DNA from 3 places in the Rhodococcus gannanensis genome. Region 1 is predicted to be linked to each of the others. Evidence: riboswitches for the same ligand, from Rfam matches in the RefSeq annotation. Region 1 holds a riboswitch; each other region holds the start of a gene.

Region 1 (5,407 bases):
CCTCGATCAGGTAGACGCCGCCCGTGCCGGGAACCAGGGCCACCTCGCCGAGGTCGGTGCCGAACGTGCTCAGCAGCTCCTGCGCCATCCACGCCGCCCGCAGCAGCCACTGGCACTGCGTGCAGTACGTGATCCGGACCCGCGGCGCTCCCATGGGGTTCAGCCTGCCAGCCCCGGACCGGTCTCGCCGACGCGGTCCCGTCGGGCGCCTGCCCACGCCGTGACCGGATGCCCGCCGACGAGGTGGTCGCCGACGAAACGGTCGACGCGGTCCGCGGTCAGCCCGGCGTACCAGGTGTCGTCCGGGTACACCGCCACCACCGGCGCCTGCGAACACGGGAACATGCATCCGGTCTGGGTGACGAGCACGTCGTCGTCGCCGAGGCCGCGGGCGTCGAGTGCATCGTCCAGCGCCCGCGCGGTCTCCGGGCCGCCGCGCGCCGAACAGCGCGGACCCCGGCAGACCAGTACGTGCCGGGCGAATCCGGGCACCTCGTCCCATGCCGGAGAGGACAGCGGCGCGGTGGTGTCGCGGGCCGGGACGGTCGGGCCCTCGATCGCCGCGCTCATCAGGTCGGCGTAGGACGCTGTGTCGGTCAGGCCCGCCGCCAGCCGGACCTGCGGGCCGGTCGCGTCGGCCTGCTCACGCAGCCAGTGACCGACGACGCGCCGGAACCAGGCCTCCATCTTCCGGTCGTGCAGGGTCTGCCCGGACACGATCACCACCTCGGAGGCCCCGGCCGCCGCGGCCTCGTCCAGGACGGTCGTGACGGCCGGGCCCGACCCGCCGAGCACCGCGGTGCGGAACGTCGTGTCCGGATGACGGTCGCGCAGTGCGGTCAGCGCCGACGCCAGGACGTCGCGCGGGTCCTCGCCGCGGTCCGTCGGTGCGGTGACGACCACCCAGCGCCGAATCGTGTTCACGACAAAGCCCTTTCGGTGTCCGATACCACGCCGCACAGGGTCACCGTCGGTCGTCCCGTCCGCGGATGTGGTTGCACGACGGCGTCGAGTCCGTAGACGTCGGCGAGCAGTTCCTCGGTCAGCACGTCCGGGACGGGGCCCTCTGTGACGACGCGGCCGCCGTCGAGCACCACCAGATGGTCGCAGTACATGGCCGCCAGGTTCAGGTCGTGCATCGCGGCGACGGTGGTGAGGCCGCGCCGCCGGATCAGTGTCAGCAGGTCGAGCGAGGCCGACACGTCGAGGTGGTTCGTCGGTTCGTCGAGCAGCAGCACGCAGGGCCGCTGCGCGAACGCCCGCGCGAGTTGCGTCTTCTGCTTCTCGCCGCCGGAGAGGCTGTGCCACAGGCGGTCTCGCAGGTGGGTGACGCCCGCTGCCGCGAGGCCTTCGTCGACGGCGTCCCCGGACCCGGTGCCGGCCGGCCGAGCCCAGCCGCGCCGATGCGGAATCACGCCGAGTTCGACGACCTGCCCCACGGTCAGTTCGAGCTCGGTGGCCGAGTGCTGCTCGACCAGCGCGACGGTCTGTGCGAACTCGCGCCGCGACAGATCGACGACCGCGTCGTCCCCGAGCAGCACCCGACCGCGGTCGGGACGTTCGAGCCGCGCGATCGCGGACAGCAGCGACGTCTTCCCGGACCCGTTCGGGCCGATCAGCCCCGTGAACTTCTTCTCGGGTGCCACACACGAGACGCCGTCGAGGATGGTGGTTCCGGCCACCGACCAGGTGACGTCCTCCACGCGGACCTCGGGGGAGTGGTGGCTCATGCGCGGGCTCCTCTCCGGCGGATCAACCAGACGAACATCGGCACCCCGACGATCGCGGTGACGATGCTCAGCGGCAGCTCGCGTCCGGGCATCACTGTCCGGGCGGCGATGTCCGCCCACACCAGCAGCAGCGCGCCGAGCAGCGCGACGATGGGCAGCAGGCGGGCGTGCAGGGGACCGACCAGCATCCGCGCGGCGTGCGGGACGACCAGTCCGACGAAGCCGATCACCCCGGCCTGCGCGACGAGCGCGGCGGTACACAGCGACACCAGCCCGTACAGGACCCACCGCGACCGCTCCACGTCGGTGCCGAGGCTCGCCGCGGCCCGCTGCCCGAACGCGAACGAGTCCAGCACCCGGATGTGGGACAGCACCACCACCGTCGTCACCGCGACGACGACGGCCACCGTCGCGACGCCGGGCCAGCGGATCCCGGCGACCGATCCGAGGGTCCACTGCAGCACCCGGTGGGCGGCGTCGCGGTCGCCGAGCAGCACCAGCGCGGAGGTCACCGCCGCCGTGAACTGGCCGATCGCGATCCCGGCGAGCACGAGGCGGCCAGGCACCAGCGCGCCGGAGCGGGACGTCGAGATGAGGAACACCACCAGCAGACTCGCCACCGCGGCGGCGAACGCCGCCAGGGACACCGTCGCGGCGCCGAACAGTCCGCCGATGCCGATGCCGGTCGTCAGTGCGAGCACCGCACCGAGCGAGGCGCCACCGGACATACCGAGCAGGTACGGGTCGGCGAGCGCGTTGCCGGTCAGGGACTGCAGGACCGCACCGCACAGTGCCAGACCGGCCCCCACCAGCGCTGCGCCGATCACCCGGGGCAGCCGCAGGTCCACCACGATGTGCTCGGTGAGCAGGTCGGTGCCGGACCCGATGCCGAGCCGACCGGCGACGGAATCGACGACGGTCACCACCGACAGGTCGGCCGCACCGACCCCGACGCCGACGGCGCAGCTCAGCAGCAGTGCCGCGGCGACGACCGCGCACCAACCGGCGGCGGTCGTCGCCCGGACCCGGGCGGGCACCCGGGTGGTCACGCTCATCCCCGCTCGCCGGCCAGCTGTCCGGAGAGCGCGGACGCGCCGTCGATCAACCGCGGTCCCGGGGTGGTCGTGGAGAAGGGCAGCACCACGAACCTGTCCTCGCGGACGGCGGTCAGGTCCTTCAGTGCGGGATCGCTGCGCAGGTACGCCTTCTTCTGCTCGGCGGTGTCCCAGGATGCGTCCGCGAGCACGATGACGTCCGGGTTCGCGGCGAGCACGGTCTCCCAGTTGCCGTCGACCCAGGACCCGTCCAGCCCGGCGAAGATGTTCGTGGCACCGACCGCGTCGATGATCAACTGGGGACCGCCCCCGTTGGCGCCGACGTACGGGACGTCGGTGTTGCTGTCGTACCAGAAGATGCTCTTCCCGGCGCCCGACGCGGCGGACCGGACGGCCGTCAGGGTCTCGTCCTGCTGCTCGACGACCGCGGCGGCCTCGGCCTCCCGACCGAAGAGGACGCCGTAGTCGGTGATCTCGCCGGAGATCGACTCCCACTCGGCCGGGGCGCGCAGCGACTTGTCCGCGCAGCCGAACGGCGAGACGTAGGAGGCGACACCGACCTCGGCGAGGGAGTCCTGCGACCCGATCGCCTTCTCGTCGAATGCCGACCCGTAGGACGACAGCACCAGGTCGGGGCGGGTTTCGAGGAGCGCCTCGCGGCTCGGGTAGTCGCTCTCCTCGATGACCGGAACCGTCAGGTACGCCTCCTGCCACTGCGGGGCGATCGCGTCGTCGAGGTACGCGGTGCCGACCATCCGGCCCTCGGCCCCGATCGACAGGGCCGTCTCGGTGGCGCCCTGGCTGACGGTGACCGCCCGCTCGGCGGGACTGTCGAGGGTGACGGTGCGGCCGCAGTTCTCCAGGGAGATCGCCGCGGCGGCGTCCGAATCGGTCGATCCGCCTCCGCAGGCGGTCAGGGTCAACGCGGCGGCAACGGCGACCGCGGCGGCGGGCAGGGCCCGGGGTGGGATGCGCGAGAGGTCTCGCGTGGGGGTGTGGGTGCGCACGGCAACCCGCCTTCCATTACTCGTGGAAAACATGCAGGCAGGTGCCACGGCCGGTCTCCTGGCTCGGCAGGGCTGACCGCCGACCACGCCTTCCCGGACGCTGTCGCGTCCAGTGGCCGGGCATCACCCCGTGTGGTCGACGTACCTGCTCACAGTGGCGAGTACCGCGCCGGATTCGCACCGGACTTCCCGTTCACCGTGACACCGGCTCGAAGGATAGACGACGACTCGTTTCGGCAGGGTCCGGCTTGTCCGGTTCCGGTCGCGGGCGGTGCGGGTGCGCCCAGACGGTGGGATTGCCGCCCGATCGGGTGTCGCTCCCACCCGATAGGGTTGGCTCGTGCGCCCCTCACTCTCCGACTACGCCCATCTCGCGGGTGGCAAGGTCCGTGACCTGTACACCATCGACGACGAGCACCTGCTTCTCGTCGCCAGCGACAGGATCTCGGCCTACGACCACATCCTGAGCACGCCGATCCCCGACAAGGGCCGTGTGCTGACCGCGATGAGCGTCTTCTTCTTCACCCGGTTGACGGCGCAGAACCACCTGGCCGGGCCGCCGGACGACGAGCGGATCCCCGAGGAGGTCCTCGGCCGGGCGCTCGTCGTCAAGAAGCTGGACATGGTGCCCGTCGAGTGCGTCGCCCGCGGGTTCCTCACCGGCTCCGGCCTGATCGACTACCAGAACACCGGCGCGGTGTGCGGGGTGGAACTGCCCGAGGGGCTGGTGGAGGCGTCGCAGCTGCCCGAGCCGATCTTCACTCCCGCGACGAAGGCGGCCCTCGGCGACCACGACGAGAACGTCGACTTCGCGGCGGTCGTCGAGCAGGTCGGTCAGGCCCTCGCGGTGAAGCTGCGCGAGGACACCCTCGACATCTACTCCCGCGCCGCGATCTTCGCTTCCGAGCGGGGGATCATCCTCGCCGACACGAAGTTCGAGTTCGGCGTCGACGGCGACGGCAACCTGGTGCTCGCCGACGAGGTCCTCACCCCGGACTCGTCGCGGTACTGGCCGATGGAGGGCTACGAGGCGGGCAAGGTGCAGCCGAGCTTCGACAAGCAGTTCGTCCGCAACTGGCTGACCGGGCCGGAGTCCGGCTGGGACCGCGCGTCCGACGTCCCGCCGCCCCCGCTGCCGCAGGACATCGTCGACGCGACCCGCGCCCGCTACATCGAGGCGTACGAGCGCATCTCCGGACTGTCCTTCGACGACTGGATCGGCTGACCGCATAGGGTGGGCGCATGAGTTCGCCCGTCACCGCGGCCCCGGTCGCGAAGAAGGTTCCCCAGGAGCGCACCCACCACGGCGACACGTTCGTCGACGACTACGAGTGGCTGCGTGACAAGAGCAACCCGGACGTGATCGCGCACCTCGAGGCGGAGAACGCGTACACGGCGTCCCGCACCGAGCACCTCGGGCCGCTGCGGGAGGCGATCTTCGGCGAGATCAAGTCCCGCACCCAGGAGACGGACCTGTCGGTGCCGTCCCGGATGGGTCGGTGGTGGTACTACTCCCGGTCCTTCGAGGGCAAGCAGTACGGCGTGCACTGCCGGTGCCCGATCGACGCCCCCGACGACTGGACTCCGCCCGTGCTGTCGGCCGAGGTGGACATCC
Region 2 (5,407 bases), 200 kb from region 1:
ACCGCGCCCTCGACTCGCTGCTCGTCGACGGACTGATCGAGCAGACCGACGACGGCCTGTTCGCCCTCGCAGGGGAGGCGTAGGCCGCCACCGACGAGTACGTTCGGGGCATGCCGCCCCGCGACGCCGCCGACGCCCGGACGAATCGCGAGAAGATGCTGGCCGGTGACCTGTACGTCGCGGGCGACCCCGAGAACGAGTGCATGATGCGCCGGGCGGCTCGCCTGCTCGAGGACTACCGCGTCGCGTCGGTCGCCGGGGACGACTCCGCTTCTCACCTACTGGCGGAGGTCCTCGGCACCCTCGGTGACGATGCCGTCGTCAGGCCGCCACTCTTCGTCGACTTCGGCGAGAACATCCACATCGGCGCCCGCACCTTCGTCAACTACAACCTCACCGCACTCGACGTCGCGACAATCACGATCGGCGAGGACTGCCAGATCGGGCCCAACGTGCAACTGCTCACCCCCACCCATCCGATCGACCCCGTCCAGCGCAGGGCCAAACTCGAGGCCGCGGAACCGATCACGATCGGGGACAACGTGTGGCTGGGCGGCGGTGTGATCGTCTGTCCCGGAGTGTCGATCGGCGACAACTCGGTCGTTGGCGCAGGCGCCGTCGTCACCAGGGACATTCCGTCCGATTCCGTCGCGGTCGGGAATCCTGCCCGCGTCGTCCGGAGCGTCCAGGACTGACGCTGCGCCCGCCTCCCCCGACCGTGTCAGTGGTCGGACAGGAACGACTCGACAGCGGCCCGGTACTCGTCGGGCCGGTCGTCGTGCACGAGGTGCCCGGCGCCTGCCACGCACTCGTAGCGCGTCGCGGATTCCCTTGGGGTACCGGCCATCTCCCGCATCTGACCGTCCGGGGTAATGGTGAACTCGCCTTCGAGCAGCAACGCGGGAGCCCGCACGGCCCGCCACTGCGCCCAGAAGTCGCGGGTTCCCCACTCCTCCGATATGTCCCGCCACACGGGCACCTCGCCGTGCAGGTGGTAACCGTCCTCACGCAGTTCGAACGAGTCCATGAAGTACTGCCCCGCGACGGGACCGAAATAGTCGAGCATCACGCCCGCGTCCGCGAACGGGACCGGCCACTCCCCGATCATCGCCGCCCACCCCGCGGCGGTGCGGCCCCGGAAATCGGGTGCCATGTCCTCGACGACCAGCGCACGCACCCGATCCGGATGCGCTGCGGCGAAACACCATCCGTGCAGGCCACCCATGGAGTGCCCGATGACGACCATCGGTTCCGCGATCGGATCGAGTGCGGCCGCAAGGTCGTCCACGAACGCCTCGGTGGTCAACCGGCCCGGCGCGGGCCTGCCGTGCCCGGCGGCGTCGAACGTGTACACGTGCCCGTGCTCGCGCAGCCACGGCACGTGGCGCTGCCAGGTACGGGCGCTGCCCATCAGCCCGTGGAGCAGCAGGATCGGCCGACCGGTTCCACCCTCGTCATGCAACACGGCACCGAGGTTATCGGGAGACGCCACCGGCGGCCGTCACTTCGGGGGACAGCCGCGTCCACGGGCGGTTCAAGGCTGCATCACGGGACCGCCGCCACGAGTACGCTCGCGGCCATGGCAGTCGTGAAGATCAACGCAATCGAGGTGCCCGAGGGCGCCGGCCCCGAACTGGAGAAGCGGTTCGCGGCGCGCGCGGGCACCGTGGAGAACTCCCCCGGATTCCTCGGGTTCCAGCTGCTCCGCCCGACCGGCGGCGAATCCCGCTACTTCGTGGTGACCCAGTGGGAGTCCGAGGACGCATTCGCCGCGTGGCGCGACGGCGATGCCCGTGCCGCACACGCCGGCGAGGCGAAGAAGCCCGTCGCCACCGGCGCCTCTCTGCTCGAGTTCGAGGTCGTCCTCGACGTGGCGGCCAAGCAGTCCTGACCTGGTAGTACAGCCACGAACAGGCGACGCGCCGGCCGCTGCACCCAGCGGTCGGCGCGTCACCGTTCGTGGCGTTGCAGCGCGTCCGCGGTGGCCGCGTCGGCGGGGTGGAAGGTTTCGACCGCCAGTTCCGCGACCGTGACGTCCAGCGGGGTCCCGAACACCGTCGTCGTGCTCAGGAACGCGAGTTCGCCGGCGTCGGTGCGAATGCGGATCGGCACCACGAGCGCCCCGGGCTCGGGCGGCCCGGCGGGGTCCTCGCACGGGTAGTCGGCGAGTTCGACAGCGAGGTCCGCGAGCACGTCGTCACCGGTCACCGCGATCTGGTGGTCGAGCCGGTGCAGCAGGTGCGCACGCCACTGACCGAGGTTCGCGATGCGTGGCGCCATCCCGTCCGGATGCAGACTCAGCCGCAGCACGTTGACCGGCGGCTCGAGGAGCCGCGGCGAGCATCCCTCGACCAGCAGTGCCACGGCGTCGTTCCCGTCGACCATCTGCCAGTGCCGATCCACGACCACCGCCGGGGCGGGAAGATGCGCGTGCAGGATCTGCCCGATCGCGTCTGCGACCGCGGCCATCGGGACATCCCCGAGCGCGTGCTCCGGATATGCGGGGGCGAATCCACCGGCCAGCAGCAGTGAGTTGCGTTCACGCAGTGGAATGTCCAACTGTTCGCTGAGTCGCAGCAGCATCGCCCGGGTGGGCCGCGACCGTCCGGTCTCGAGGAAGCTCACGTGCCGCGCCGACACCTCGGCGAGCCCGGCGAGCTGGAGCTGGCTCATCCTCCGACGTTCCCGCCAGTGCCGGAGCAGGGTCCCGATGGGCCGGTCCGTCTCCGCGAGCGTCGTCATGTCCCGAGAGTAGGTCCGAGCACGGAAGCGCGGCCATTACCTCGCAGGTAATCGACGGCGAACACTGCTGCACCGCAGAGTTGTCGTCGACCGGCCACCCGGGTCGGCACGGAGAATCGGGAGACGACATGAGCGACTTCGACGCCCTGGCCACCAGGTACATCGCGGTGTGGAACGAGACCGACGCCGCCGTCCGGCGCGCCGCGATCGAAGATCTGTGGGCGCCCGACGGGCGGTACGTGGATCCGGCTGTTGCGGCACACGGCCACGACGACATCGACGCCACCATCGGTGCGGTTCAGGCGCAGTTCCCCGGGATGCGGTTCCGGCTCCGTGGTCCCGTCGACGGCCACCACGAGCAGGCCCGGTTCGGGTGGCAGCTCGGGCCGGCCGGCGCCGAGGACCTCGTCGAGGGTTTCGACGTCGTCGAGCGGGACGCCGACGGCCGACTGGTCCACGTGCTCGGGTTCCTGGACAAGGTGCCTGCCTGAATTACGGCCTGCGGCCGCCCGAACCGGGTGGCCGCAGGCCGTTTCGTCCCAATTGACAGTGCGAACGGTGCGTGCGACAGTGCGCGAGTAAATAGCGACGGCGACGGGAATCCGGTGACAATCCGGAGCGGTCGCGCCACTGTGATCGGGGCCAGCCCCCGACAGCCAGACCCTGCCGTCGTCGCATGGGCTTTTACGGGACGCGTTTATCCCAGGAGGAACCAATGGCTGTCGTATCCACACCCGACAGGTCGACCGAGTCGGCCGGTCTCGCACTGATCGTCGCGGGCGTCGTACTGCTCGCGATGCTCACCCTCTACCTAGTCGGATTCGACCAGGGCGCGGTGTCGCGTACCGGCATGTACATGCATGAGCTCATGCACGACGGTCGTCACCTGCTGGGGCTTCCGTGCCACTGACCGACAACTTCCTGAAGCTCCTCGTCCGCGGCCTGCTGGCCGGCCTCGTCGCCGGTCTGGTTGCCGGTGCCGTCGCGTTCGTGATCGGTGAACCGCACGTCGACGCCGCCATCGCGATCGAGGAGGCGGCGTCCGCCCCCGAGGAGCCGGTCGCCGATCATTCCCACGACACCGCAGCGACCCACGACCACGAGGAAGCCGAAGCAGGGCACTCGCACGGCGAGGACGCCCTGGTCAGCCGCGACGGCCAGAAGGCGGGCCTGTTCCTCGCGACGACGCTCGCCGGCATGGCGCTCGGCGCGATCTTCGCCGCGGTCGCGCACTACGCGCGGCGGGTGACCGCCCTCTCCGGTCCGGTGCTGGCGCTGGCCCTCGCCGGAATGGGCTGGCTCGCAATCGAGGCGGTGCCGTTCTTCAAGTACCCGGCCAATCCGCCCGCGGTGGGCGACCCGGAGACGATCAACGAGCGCACCTGGTTGTGGCTCGCCGCAGTCGCGCTGGGTGTCGTCGCGGTCGCCGTCGCCGCATACGTCGCCCGCGTCGTCGCGGCGAACGACTTCCTGTCGGTGCGGGTCGCGGCACCGGTCGCCGCGTTCCTGGCGATCGTCGTCATCGGGTACGTCGCGTTGCCCGGCGTCAACGAGGTCGGCGAGGACTTCCCCGCGACACTGCTGTGGGAGTTCCGGATCTCGTCGCTGGCGATCCAGGCGACGCTCTGGCTGGTGCTGGGCCTCGCGTTCGCGTTCCTCACCGAGCGCGCGACGTCGCAGGCACGCCGACCGGAGCTGGTCGGTCAGAACTGACCCGTTCCGCCCCGAACGACGCGAAGGGCATTCGATCGCACCACACGATCGAATGCCCTTCGTCGTTCCCGGGTCGCCTCAGACCGAGCAGGCGTCACCTTCGCAGGATCCGGCGTCGTCCGAGCCGGCGACGGCGCCACTGTCCTCCCACGCCTTCTCCAGCAGCTGGGTGAACACCTCGACCGGCTGGGCCCCGGACACGGCGATCGCCCGGTTGGCGACGAAGAACGGGACACCGGTGACGCCGAGTGCACGGGCCTGTGAGAGATCCTCGCGGACCTGGTCGGCGTGGGCGTCGGACGCGAGGACGGCCGCGACGTCGTCCGCGTCGAAGCCCGCAGACGCGGCTATCTCGACGAGTTCGGCGTGGTCGTCGATGACACGGCCCTGTTCGAAGTGGGCACGGAACAGCGCGGCCAGCATCTCGGGGCCGCGGTCGCCGGCGAAGTGCACGAGCCGGTGCGCGTCGAAGGTGTTGGCGGCGATGACGGTGTCGAAGTCGAGGGTGAGACCGTCGGCGGCGCCGGTCGCGGCGACGTGGGCGAACATCTGCCGCACCTGGTCGGCGGGCATCCCCTTCATCTCCACGAGGGCCTCGAGCTCCGGCTTGCGCAGGCCCGCGGGGGTGTCCGGGGACAGCTGGTAGGAGCGCCACACGACCTCGACCCGGTCGCGGTGCGGGAACTGCTCCAGTGCGGTCTCGAAGCGCCGCTTGCCGATGTGGCACCACGGGCACGCGATGTCGGACCACACCTCCATCACGAGCGCGGCGGTGGCGGACTTCTCGGGAGATTCGATGCTCACGAATGGTTGAAACGTCCACCACCGCCCGATTGTTCCTCCCCGCTCAGCGACCACCGGTCGTCGTACGCCCCAGCTGCCGGATCCAGGACCTCGACCGAGCCGGGTCGATCACGTCGTCGACCTCGAACGTCGTGCCTGCGTGCAGCGC
Region 3 (5,407 bases), on a different contig from region 1:
GCGCCGAGCGGGTGCGCGTCGGCGACGGCGAGCTCGTCGACGATGACCTCACCGCTCTTGAGGGTGACCTCGGCGCGGGCACCGAAGGCCTTTTCGTTCGGGTCGGTGGAATGGTAGCGGCGGGTCCACTCCGGGTCCTCGGCGGTGGAGATCTTCTGCCACAGCTCGATGGTGTCGGGACGCTGCGCCCGCTCCGGAGCGTAGGACCGCTCGTGGTGCCAGGTGCCGTCCTGCAGCGCGACCGCGAAGATGTACATGATCGAGTGGTCGAGGGTCTCGCGCGACGCCTGGGGGTCGAACTTCTGCGGATCGTTCGAGCCTGTGCCGATCACGTAGTGGGTGTGGTGGCTGGTGTGCAGGACGACCGACGCGATCTGGCTCAGGTCGCCGACCCGCTCGCGCAGGCGGAACGCCAGGTCGATCGGGGCCTGGCTCTGGTACTCGGCCGAGTGCTCCTTGGTGTAGGTGTCGAGGATGCCGCGCTTGGCCTCGCCCGGGCCGGGCAGCGGGACGTTGTACTCTGCCTTCGGGCCACCGAGCAGCCAGGCGATGACGCCGTCCTCGCCCTCCCAGATCGGGGACGGGGCGCCCTCGCCGCGCATCGCACGGTCCACGGCCTCGACGGCCATCTTGCCGGCGAAGGCCGGGGCGTAGGCCTTCCAGCTGGAGATCTCCCCCTTGCGCGACTGACGGGTGGCGGTGGTGGTGTGCAGTGCCTGACCGATCGCCTGGTAGACGGTCTCGGTGTCGAGGCCGAGCAGGGTGCCGATACCGGCGGCCGCGGAGGGGCCGAGGTGCGCGACGTGGTCGATCTTGTGCTCGTGCAGGCAGATGGCGCGGACCAGGTCGACCTGGATCTCGTAGCCGGTGGCGAGACCGCGGATCAGGTCGTTGCCGGTGCGGCCCGTGTGCTGCGCGACCGCGAGGATCGACGGGATGTTGTCACCGGGGTGCGAGTACTCGGCAGCCAGGAAGGTGTCGTGGAAGTCGAGCTCACGCACCGCGACGCCGTTGGCCCACGCCGCCCACTCGGGGGAGAACCTTCCGCCGACGCCGAACACAGTCGATCCGGGGCTGTACGGATGCGACTGCGCCTGCGCCCGCGCGTTGGCGACCGGGCGGCGGGTCACGGACGCTGCGGCGACGGCAGCGTTGTCGATGATCCGGTTGACGATCATCTCGGCGGTGTCCGCGGGCACCTCGACGGCGTCGGTCGCGACCTCGGCGATCTTCCACGCGAGGTGCTCGCTGCGCGGGAAGTCCTCGGCGGAGCGGTAGGTGCGAACGGGATGCGTCTTCAAGATGATGTCCTCCGATTGTGTCGGCGCCTGGTACTGGAACTCGGCCGGGAAGCGACCGATCGACCCGGCGATGTTCGCAGCGTATGGAGGACGCGACGTGACGGGAAGAGACTGAACCTGCGTAATTCGGTGGTGTGTGTCGGCGAATTCTGCGAATGCTGCGAACCTGACCGGACCGACCCCACACACTTTGCAGAACAGGCGAATTCACGCCACTGAAGTCCGCAGGATCGAACCGTTTCACTGCCAGTTCGCGGGCCGTACGCTGCCGACATGACCGACACCGACAAGGTTTCGATCACCGGATCCAGCCGGCCCGGAGCTACCGGTCGATGCACCCGGGTCGCCACCGACGAGACTCTGACGGCCATCCGTGAGATCGCGCTCGACCTGTTCGTCGAATGCGGATTTCGGGCCGCCCGCATGTCCGAGATCGGAAACCGGATGGAGCTGCGACCGGTGGAGCTCTACGCGCACGTCACGTCGAAGGAGCAGCTGCTCTGGGACATCATCCGCGAGTACACGACGAACGCTCTGGCCCGCGTCGAGGCGATCGCAGTGGCCGACCTCGATTCCGACGACAAGCTGGAACGGTTGATCGAGGCCCACGCCGACCTCGTGACCACGTATCGGCGGGAGGCGATCGTCGCTGCGCGGGACGCCGATGCGCTCACGTCCGCGCATGCGCAGGAACTGCTCGAACTCCGCAGCCGTCTCAAGCGGTGCTGGGACTTCGCGCTCATCTGACACGGGCCACCCGGCCAGGCCAGGTCAGAACGCCGACCGAGCAACCCGACACCCGAGTTCGCAGGTCCGGGGTATGACCCCACGATCGCAGGTCTCTAGAATCGACGGTGCAGTTGGTTCGCCGCCGAGGCAGTGAGGAGCCCCGAAGGCCTCGGTGGCGTCGAAGTGCCCGAGGGCACGAGAGGGAATCCGGTGTGAATCCGGAACTGTCCCGCAGCGGTATGCAGGAACGACCGCCGTCACCAGCACTGGACACGAGTCCGGGAAGCGACGGCCAGTAGGTTCGCCTCACCGGCGAGCGCCTGCGAGTCCGAAGACCTGCCCGCTGCGCCGGGTACGCCGTACCCGGCGGTGTGCCGCCTCGTGGACTGGGTGTGCGTACCCGATCGAGTTGTCGCCGTGCCCGGACTCGAGACGTGGCGACGGGGGCCTGTTCGGGCGTGCGCATTCGTGGGCGGCCTCTGGCCTCGACCCGAAGGACCGCACCATGCAGAAGATCTACGGCGGACCGCGACTGCGCCGACTGCGGGAGGAACGGGGCCTGACGCAGTTGGAGCTGGCCCGGACGCTCGATCTCTCGGCGAGCTACGTCAATCAGTTGGAGAACGATCAGCGCCCACTGACGGTTCCGGTCCTGCTCAAACTGAACGCCACGTTCGACCTCGATCCGCAGTTCTTCGCGGCCGATCAGGACGCGAGGCTGGCGGCCGATCTCCACGACGTGCTCCGAGCGGTCGGGTCCGGTACCCCCAGTGCGGCCGCGGTGGACGAACTGGTCGCAAGAATGCCGGAGATCGGCACCGCCCTGGTCGGGGTCCACCGGCGGCTGCTGGCGGCAACCGAACGGCTGGAGCAGTACAGCGTCTCGCTGTCCGCGCCGTCGGAGGCGACGTCGGAGCCGTCTGTGCCCATGCCGTTCGAGGAGGTCCGAGACTTCTTCTACGACAGGCACAATCACATCGCCGAACTCGACGACGCCGCCGAACGATTGTTCACGGAAAGCGGCCTACGGCCCGGTTCTCTGGACAACCAGCTGACGGCCCTCCTCGAATCGGAGCACGACATCGTCGTCAGGTTGCGCACCGATCCGCCCGACCGGCCGGGACCGAAACGCTCGTACGACGACGCGAACCGCATCCTGACCCTGTCCCGGCACCTGACACCCGGACAGCGGGCGTTCCAGATCGCAACCCAACTCGCCTTCCTCACCCAGTCGGCCACGATCGACGCGCTCGTCGAGTCCGCCACCGGTCTCGGAGAGGGCTCCCGCGAGGTGGCGAAGATCGGACTCGCGAACTACTTCGCCGGGGCACTGCTGTTGCCGTACACCCTGTTCCTCGACGCCGCGGAGCGGTTGCACTACGACATCGAGATGCTGGCGCTCCAGTTCGAGGTCGGATTCGAGACGGTCTGCCACCGGCTCTCGACGATGCAACGCCCGACCCGGCGCGGCATCCCGTTCTTCTTCGTCCGCACCGACCGAGCCGGCAACATTTCGAAACGACAGTCCGCCACCGCGTTCCACTTCTCCCGCATCGGTGGCAGCTGCCCGCTGTGGGTGGTGCACGATGCGTTCGGAATGCCCGGACGGATACTCACCCAGGTCGCACAGATGCCCGACGGCCGGACATACCTGTGGATCGCCCGCACCACCGACGACGACCCCCGACCGTACGGCACCGCAAGGCGGAGCTTCGCGATCGGATTGGGCTGCGACATCACCCACGCCGACCGACTCGTGTACTCCCGAGGCCTGCGACTCGACGAGCAGATGTCGCCGGATCCGATCGGCGCCGGATGCAAGATCTGCGAACGCACCGACTGCGCGCAACGGGCGTTCCCACAGATCGGCCGGCCGGTGCGCGTCGACCTGAATCTCAGTGCCCGCCAGCCCTATCCGTCGTAGGAACGTTGCACCTGTGCGCACTTCTGGTAGCTCCCGCTACCACAAGTGCGCACAGGTGCCGGCGGCGCATGGCCCGTCAGTGATGCCCCGCGTGACCGCCCGCAGCGGGCGGCGGACTCTGGACCGCCGCGGGCGGAACAGCCTCGTGCGAATCTGCGCCGTGCTGACCGGTGTGCCCAGCCGCGTCCGGAGCGCTCGGTACGTCCGTGCCCGACCCATCCGGCGCCACGATGCGCAACCGCTGCATCATCTCGTTGTCCTCGTGGTCGGTGAGGTGGCAGTGCCAGACGTACCCCTGTTGGGTGCTGCCGTCCGGCGCGACGAACGGGGCGTCGGGGTCGAACCCGAGTTCCTCCGCAGTGGGCCAGCGGACCGCGATGCGGGTGATCTGGTTCGGGGGGCAGCGGACGGTGTCCTTCCATCCCGTCTCGTACGGGGCGGGCGGTTGCAGCGGTCCGGTGACGTACTTCTCCGCGGACGGTGTCCACCGGGTGCCGAGCAGCGGCGGCGGGTTCTCCGCGAGGTACCGCACCTTGTCGTAGTCCTGGCGTCCGATCACGCGGAACTGGATGAGATGCAGGTGAATCGAGTGCACCTGGAAGGTGGCGTCGGCGTTGATCAGGTCCCACTGTTCGACGGTGCCCTGGACGGGTTTGTCGAAGTCCTCGTCATGGAAGTTCAGGTTGTTCAGATTCATGTGCAACACACCGAGGAAGGTGAGGTTGTTCGGGTTCGCCGTCACCCCCATCGTGATGGTGCGCGTGATCTCGGGCTTCTCCACGGCAGGTAGTTCCGGGCGCAGTTCGGGACCACGCAGTGTCGCCGGCAGGACGGACGTGCCCTGACCACCGACGCGGAAGCGCATCACGTCCGGAATCATGTGCGCGCCGTTGGCCTGTCCCGCGATCGAGATCTGCATGGCGTTGACGAGGTCGACGGTGGTGCCGCTGGGCACGAGCGAGAAGTCGACGAGGATGTCGTAGCGCTCGGCGGGGGCGATGTCGAACTCGACCACCGACACCGGCCGGTCCAGGAGTCCGCCGTCGCTGCCGATCACGGTGAACGGCATGCGATTCGACAGCGACAGCCGGTAGTCGTTGAGCTGACTGGCGTTGACGATCCGGAACCGGTAAACCCCGCGGTCCACGTCCAGGTACGGCCACGCGACACCGTTGACGACCATCACGTCGCCGCAGAGGCCTCCCGCCCAGTGCCCCTGCTGAACGGTCGGGGTGTTGTCGTAGCGGAGGCGCCCGTCCGGGTAGAACAGCTTGTCGCAGACGATCAGTGGGATCTCGTGGTCGCCCGTCGGCAGTCCGATCGGGTTGTCGGGGCGTCCGGTGTCCCACTCGTCGCGGATCAGGTACGGCGCGGCGAGACCCGCGAACATCGACAGTCGCGTGGTGCCCATCGAATGGTCGTGGTACCAGAGCGTCGTCGCCTCCATGCCGGT

The links. Region 1 has a riboswitch for cobalamin ahead of ACFSJG_RS25535 (ABC transporter substrate-binding protein). Riboswitches for the same ligand answer to the same signal wherever they lie in the genome.
Region 2: it holds a riboswitch for cobalamin, as region 1 does, so the genes downstream of both, ACFSJG_RS26450 (CbtB domain-containing protein) here and ACFSJG_RS25535 (ABC transporter substrate-binding protein) in region 1, are expected to answer to the same signal.
Region 3: it holds a riboswitch for cobalamin, as region 1 does, so the genes downstream of both, ACFSJG_RS02765 (short-chain fatty acyl-CoA regulator family protein) here and ACFSJG_RS25535 (ABC transporter substrate-binding protein) in region 1, are expected to answer to the same signal.

What each region holds. Positions count from the first base shown of each region.
Region 1 is NZ_JBHUFB010000022.1:19,755-25,161, reverse strand. Features, by position in the region: gene ACFSJG_RS25555 (Rdx family protein) at 1-154, opposite strand, end outside; gene ACFSJG_RS25550 ((2Fe-2S) ferredoxin domain-containing protein) at 160-924, opposite strand; gene ACFSJG_RS25545 (ABC transporter ATP-binding protein) at 921-1,730, opposite strand; gene ACFSJG_RS25540 (FecCD family ABC transporter permease) at 1,727-2,785, opposite strand; gene ACFSJG_RS25535 (ABC transporter substrate-binding protein) at 2,782-3,792, opposite strand; cobalamin riboswitch at 3,824-4,008, opposite strand; gene ACFSJG_RS25530 (phosphoribosylaminoimidazolesuccinocarboxamide synthase) at 4,133-5,017, shown strand; gene ACFSJG_RS25525 (S9 family peptidase) at 5,035-5,407, shown strand, end outside.
Region 2 is NZ_JBHUFB010000022.1:218,183-223,589, forward strand. Features, by position in the region: gene ACFSJG_RS26420 (HhH-GPD family protein) at 1-83, shown strand, start outside; gene ACFSJG_RS26425 (sugar O-acetyltransferase) at 111-695, shown strand; gene ACFSJG_RS26430 (alpha/beta fold hydrolase) at 722-1,465, opposite strand; gene ACFSJG_RS26435 (antibiotic biosynthesis monooxygenase family protein) at 1,580-1,891, shown strand; gene ACFSJG_RS26440 (helix-turn-helix domain-containing protein) at 1,951-2,742, opposite strand; gene ACFSJG_RS26445 (nuclear transport factor 2 family protein) at 2,871-3,233, shown strand; cobalamin riboswitch at 3,284-3,427, shown strand; gene ACFSJG_RS26450 (CbtB domain-containing protein) at 3,458-3,652, shown strand; gene ACFSJG_RS26455 (CbtA family protein) at 3,643-4,455, shown strand; gene ACFSJG_RS26460 (DsbA family oxidoreductase) at 4,534-5,214, opposite strand; gene ACFSJG_RS26465 (acetyl-CoA carboxylase family protein) at 5,303-5,407, opposite strand, start outside.
Region 3 is NZ_JBHUFB010000004.1:40,908-46,314, reverse strand. Features, by position in the region: gene prpD (2-methylcitrate dehydratase PrpD) at 1-1,301, opposite strand, end outside; gene ACFSJG_RS02770 (TetR/AcrR family transcriptional regulator) at 1,575-2,048, shown strand; cobalamin riboswitch at 2,214-2,370, shown strand; gene ACFSJG_RS02765 (short-chain fatty acyl-CoA regulator family protein) at 2,536-3,954, shown strand; gene ACFSJG_RS02760 (multicopper oxidase family protein) at 4,031-5,407, opposite strand, start outside.